Linked DNA regions of Laspinema palackyanum D2c. The protein of the gene in region 1 interacts with the protein of each later gene in a pairwise test. Links are inferred from orthologs where the notes say so. Each region holds a gene or a part of one and is shown in the gene's direction. Other genes may lie near its edges.

Evidence for each region.
Region 2: the proteins of NG795_RS23030 (region 1) and NG795_RS12205 interact in binary tests that used the Escherichia coli proteins (3 or more experiments, as listed by UniProt). The link is inferred for Laspinema palackyanum D2c from one-to-one orthologs.

The regions. Positions count from the first base shown.
Region 1 is NZ_JAMXFD010000027.1:67,300-70,239, forward strand. Bases 13-2,877 are described here. They hold NG795_RS23030 (FtsW/RodA/SpoVE family cell cycle protein), read left to right. Parts: upstream 13-783; coding sequence 784-1,971; downstream 1,972-2,877. Other genes in these bases: apcB (allophycocyanin subunit beta), read left to right, coding at 13-116; NG795_RS23025 (phycobilisome linker polypeptide), read left to right, coding at 360-563; NG795_RS23035 (Uma2 family endonuclease), read right to left, coding at 2,160-2,877. In the rest of the region: more of apcB, read left to right, coding at 1-12; more of NG795_RS23035, read right to left, coding at 2,878-2,936; NG795_RS23040 (hypothetical protein), read left to right, coding at 2,938-2,940.
Region 2 is NZ_JAMXFD010000008.1:95,066-98,115, reverse strand. Bases 29-3,003 are described here. They hold NG795_RS12205 (peptidoglycan D,D-transpeptidase FtsI family protein), read left to right. Parts: upstream 29-594; coding sequence 595-2,412; downstream 2,413-3,003. Other genes in these bases: NG795_RS12200 (thioredoxin domain-containing protein), read right to left, coding at 2,714-3,003; NG795_RS12210 (hypothetical protein), read left to right, coding at 29-340. Outside these bases: more of NG795_RS12210, read left to right, coding at 1-28; more of NG795_RS12200, read right to left, coding at 3,004-3,050. UniProt on the Escherichia coli protein: Essential cell division protein that catalyzes cross-linking of the peptidoglycan cell wall at the division septum. Required for localization of FtsN.

The DNA.
Region 1 (2,940 bases):
GTGCAACCGTGCAAGCAATCCAAGCCATGAAAGAAGTGACCGCCGGTTTGGTAGGTCCTGATGCCGGTAAAGAAATGGGCGTCTACTTCGACTACATCTGCTCTGGCTTGAGCTAAATGTGGAGTGTGGAGCCTGTAGAGCAGCGATTGAAAAATCATCGCTAACTCGGACAACGCTCTATTAACTCGACCTAGTTTTGAGGACAGGGAAGTCAAGAGTGAGTGCTAGCTCGTCAAAGGCTTGAGAAACAATTTCGATGAGTTTTAGCGAGCTAGTATTGACTCTGGACTCCCTGGCTTCAATTAAGATAGTTTTGTTCAGATACAAATTTTTTCCAACGAAACAGGAGCAAGAAGCCCATGAGAATGTTCAAAGTGACGGCTTGCGTGCCAAGCCAAAGCCGGATTCGCACCCAGCGGGAATTACAAAATACCTATTTCACCAAGCTCGTTCCTTACGACAACTGGTTTAAAGAGCAGCAACGGATTATGAAAATGGGTGGCAAAATCATCAAAGTGCAACTTGCCACTGGCAAACCCGGTATGAACACCGGCATATCTTAATTCTTACTGACATCACTACAGAAAGCACTCACAGCTTTAATGATTATAAAAAGAGGTCTTCAGGGCCTCTTTTTGCATTTCTGGAGAAGGGGATGGGGGGATGGGGGAGATGGGTAAAAGTTTGTAGTAACGACTTCAGTCGTTTCCGGCTTCCGCTTTCATTCGGGAAATCATAAAATATACTGAACTAAACTTAATCTAGTTATCGGACTTGCTTTGGATGCAACGCCTACTGATTCCCGTTTTCGATCCGGCTGTCAAAGAATGGGCCTTAGAAGCTCGATTGTTGCGATGGTTGACCTTCCTCTGGCTGTTTGTGGGGTTGGCGGTACTGTTTTCTGCCTCCTATCCCAGTGCCAATGCTGAGTTTGGGGATGGACTTTACTATTTTAAACGTCAACTAATCTGGGTTCTGGTTGGCTTAATCGGCTTTAATGTCCTGGTTTATACCCCCCTGCGATACATTCAAGGGATTTCAGATTGGGCGGTAATTATCCTGCTGGGGTTGATTTGGCTGACGGTGGTTCCGGGATTTGGGACCACGGTGAATGGGGCGACTCGGTGGTTAAAGTTGGGTCCGGCTTTGATTCAACCTTCGGAGTTAATTAAACCGTTTCTGATTTTGCAGGCGGCGCGAATTTTTGGCAACTGGAACCGCTTGACTTGGCAGGTGCGGATTAATTGGTTGGTGATTTTTGCGGCAGTCCTGTTGGGAATCTTGGTGCAACCGAACTTGAGTACCACGGCCCTCTGTGGGATGATGATTTGGTTGATTGCTTTGGGGTCGGGTTTACCGTTTTCTTACTTGGGGAGTACGGCATTTGGAGGGTTCCTCCTGGCGCTGTTGAGTATTAGCATTAAGGAATATCAACGACGAAGAGTGATGTCGTTTTTAAATCCTTGGGCCGATCGCTTTGGAGATGGATACCAGTTGATTCAAAGTTTGTTAGCGGTGGGGTCCGGGGGGGCTTTGGGGACGGGGTATGGTTTGTCCCAACAAAAGTTGCTGTATTTGCCGATTCAATATACGGATTTTATTTTTGCCGTGTATGCCGAGGAGTTTGGATTTGTCGGCAGTATGGTGCTGATGCTGCTGTTGGGGAGTTATGCCACGGTAGCGTTGTTGGTGGCGTACAAGACTCGGGAAATTGTGCAACAGTTGGTGGCGATCGGGGTGATGGTGGTGATGATTGGTCAGTCCCTGCTGAATATTGGGGTGGCGACGGGTGCGCTGCCGACGACGGGTTTACCCCTGCCGCTGTTTAGTTATGGGGGGAGTTCGATGATTGCCAGTTTGATGTGTGCGGGGATTTTGATTCGGGTGGCAAGGGAAAGTAGCACCGGAGAGGTGGTGTCGTTGGCGGATAAGCGGCGATCGCGCTTCGGCAGAGGACGGAGGAAGCGTTAGGGATGGGTGCAGTAAAGGTTAGAAACCGGGTTTCTTCACAAAATCTCTGGTACTTCGCAACAAATCTGGGCTAGAAACCCGGTTTCTTGTCCTCAGCACTTTCTGTACTGGTGTTTGAGTAAGGTTGAAAACAAAGGATAGAAAAAATAGGAGGGGCGATCGCTGATTCTTCACGCCCCTCCACTCCGTTAACTATCGGGATCTACACCCAACTCACGCAACCGTTGCGCTAGTTTTTCCGCCCGTTGGCGTTCAGTTTCAGCCCGTTGGCGTTCAGTTTCAGCCCGTTGGCGTTCAGTTTCGGCCCGTTGGCGTTCAGTTTCCTCCCGTTCTTCGGGCCATCGCAGGAGTTCTCCGTTGGCATTCCACCAGCGTAACCAATTGCCGGTGCGGTTGTCACGGGTTCCCTGCCAGATGCCTAAAAATAGCTCTAGTCCGGGAATCCAATATAGACCATTAGCATCGGGTGTCTGTATTTGATATCGGTTGGATTCTAAAGCGTACAGTTCTAAATCAGCCATTTGGGGATGAAATATCGCGTACATGGGTACTTTAATGATTTGTTCGTAAAAGTACCATTTGCCGATACGTTTTTGAAATTCCATTGAGTATTCTTCCCCGTAAGTATCCGATAGGAATTCCATGACAATGAGTGGAATGGGTCCTTCTGTATGGGGAGTGTAGCTGCGACGAGGTTCAGGACTGGACCAAGGTGCAACGGGACGAATGTACATCCAATCGGGGGCTTTGCAGATGGGGCGGTTATTAATACCCGCACACAATGCAAAGTTCGACGAAATTAAGGCATCTTGGCATAACTCCGGAGTCAAAGAGTGACGGAGGGCATTGGCTAATAAAGGGTGTTCTAAATTTTCCACGGGGTCGTCTGGGAGTACAAAGTCGTCTGGGAGTTTAGGCCAGGTAATTTTTATCTCAGAAACTGAGGTTTGAGGTAGAACAGACATTATG
Region 2 (3,050 bases), on another replicon or contig:
ATCGCTCGTGAAAGCACAAACCGTTTCATCCTTTGCCACCTTCCTCCTCGTCAGTGCCGCCTTATTCATCTATGGCAGCACTGTTTACTATCAGCAACAGTGGGGTAATTCCTTCCGAGAGTTGGAAAGTCTGCGCCGCCAAGAGCGAAAACTGACCACAACCAACGAAAGTTTAAAAACCCAATTTTCCAAACAAGCGGAAGAACCGGGAAGCGGTTTAGTAACCCCCAACTTAAAACAAATGATATTTTTAAAACCCACCCCAGTAGAACCCCCAGCAACAGAAGAAATAATCGGGGAAGAACCCCCAACTTCTGATACCCGACCCGTGGGATATTAACCTCCAAAAGTCCGGGATTAAACCCGACTCATGTCTGACCTAAACCGGGGAATATCGCCTGAATTAATTCTGGAAGAAAAGCCTTCAAATTCTCCAACCTGATTACACTGTACGAGCGGAATATGGCATCAAGGATTCCACACCCTGGGGGAAGTTTGCAGCGGAACTCTCATCCCCAAACCCAATCTAAACGCGCGAAAAAAAACAACCGGGGGACTGCTCGGAATAAGCGAGGAAAAGAGAGCGGTAAAAACTTGCTCTTACTGTTACCCCTGGCATTTTTATTATTAATTCTGGAGAATTTGAACAGTTCGCCGCGCATGAGGCGAGGTGTCCGCGCCCTGACGCGATTGGGAAATCCGCGCATGAGATTTGCGGTAGTCTGGGGGGTTTTAATGGCTGGAATGTTGGGATTGAGTGGGAATTTGTATCGATTGCAAATTGTGAACGGGCAGGACTTACAAGAACAAGCCCGACAGCAGCAAGATGTGAAATTGCAACCGTTTATTCCCCGACGGGCGATCGTCGATCGCAGTGGCAACGTTTTAGCTCTGGATCGCCCAGTTTATACCCTATATGCTCATCCCAAACTGTTTAAAATCTCTAAAGAAGAGATGGCAGTTACCCTTGCCCCAATTCTGAATCAAACCAGTGCGGAACTCTTTGGAAAATTTAATCAATCCGAAAGTGGAGTGGCGGTGGCGATCGGCATCTCGGAGGAAAATGCCGATCGCATCCGAGATATCTTCCTGGATGGACTGGAATTAGAGCAAAATAGCGCCCGCTACTATCCCCAGGAAAACTTAGCCGCAGATGTGGTGGGATATGTGGATACAGAAGGCAACGGTCAAGCCGGGATAGAAGCCAGCCACCAGCACCTACTCGCCCGGGAAGCCTCCTTAGAACTGGACCGTCGCTTATGGGGTTCGCTGATCCCCGACCCGGTACCGGCGGAATTTATGCGCCTGGACGATTTGCATTTGCAAATCACCCTAGATTCCCGGTTGCAACAAGCGGCAAGGGTCGCTTTAGAAAAACATCGGAAACAGTGGAATGCCAAACGGGGCACGGCGATCGTTATGGATGCCAAAACCGGAGAAATCTTAGCCCTAGTTTGCGACCCCTCCTACGACCCGAACCAATATTTTAAAGCCGATGTGGAGTTATTTAAAAACTGGGCGCTGACGGATTTATATGAACCGGGATCAACCTTTAAACCGATTACGGTGGCGATCGCCTTAGAAGCCGGTGCCATTGAACCCAACAGCGTCTTTTATGATGAAGGGCGGATTTATGTGGATGAATGGCCCATTTCTAACTCCGATGGGGCCGGTCGAGGCAATCTCACCGTGACCGAAATCATCCGCTATTCCAGTAATGTGGGGATGGTGCATATTATCGAACAGATGCGATCGCGGGTCTTTTACAGTTGGTTACAACGCCTAGGCATCGGGGACATCATCGGCGCAGACTTACCCTTTGAAACTGCCAGTCAACTGCGATCGCGAGCCGAATTTATGGCCTCCCCGGTTAATGCTGCCACCGCCTCCTTCGGCCAAGGTCTTTCCCTGACCCCCCTCCAACTGGTCCAAATTAACGGCGCTTTAGCCAATGAAGGCTATCTCGTCACCCCCCATGTCGTCCGGGGACTCTTTGATAGTCAAGGACGCCAGTATTGGGAACCGGACCTCCGTCCCAAGCGCCAAGTCTTTTCCCCCGCCACCACTCAAGCAGTCGTGGCGATGATGGAGGATGCCATCACTGACGGCACCGGCAGCGCCGCCCAAATTCCCGGATATCGAATTGCCGGAAAAACCGGGACCTCTCAAAAAGCATCCGATGATGGCACGGGTTACTCCGACTACGCCCGCATCGCCAGTTTTGTGGCCATTTTACCCGCCGATAATCCCCGCTATGTCGTCCTCGCCGCCGTGGATGAACCTGTAGGCGGCTATGGGGGAACCGTCGCTGCGCCCATTGTCAAAGAAATCATGGAATCCCTGATTCAAATTGAGGGTATCCCCCCTTCTTCACAGGTTGAAACCCCCGAGGTTGAGGAGTCTGGGGAGTAAAGTGGCGATACCCGGTAAAGTGGCAACACCAGGCGGGGGTTTAAACCCCCGCCTAACAGCTCAAGTCGGTTAAAAACCGACTGAAAGTCTTATCCAGTGGTGTTTTTAGTCGGTTTTTAACCGACTTGAGCTATTCAGCTAAAAGTTTTTAACCCCCAACGGTTGTTGCCACAGATAGAAGATTTCCGTTGAAACCGACTGAAAGTCTGATCCAGTGGTGTTTTCAGTCGGTTTCAACCGACTTAAGCTGTTAGACGGGGGATTTATCCCCCGTCGGGTGTTGCTGCGGGACAAAGGAAGACTAACCGCCCGATCGCTGGGAGAGTCTGACTTGAGCCCCTTGCATCTGTTCTAATAGTTGTTCGGCTGTGGTGGCGGGTTCTTTACAGGAGAGGCCCTCACAGACTAAGCCGATCGCCTCCGGGGGGAGGTCTGACTTATCCTCAAAAATGCAAGTAGGAAAATATTGAGCCATTAACCCGGGAATGCGACTGCCAGACGTGCGAACTAGGGTGTGATGACGATACCAATCCAAGGCACCAAACAGACTCGGACAGGCGGAAGGTGCGCGGTCCATAATGGCCCCAAAGGATTTGAGAGCATTAAAGGCGCGATCGAGATAGGTCAAGTCTTCGGTA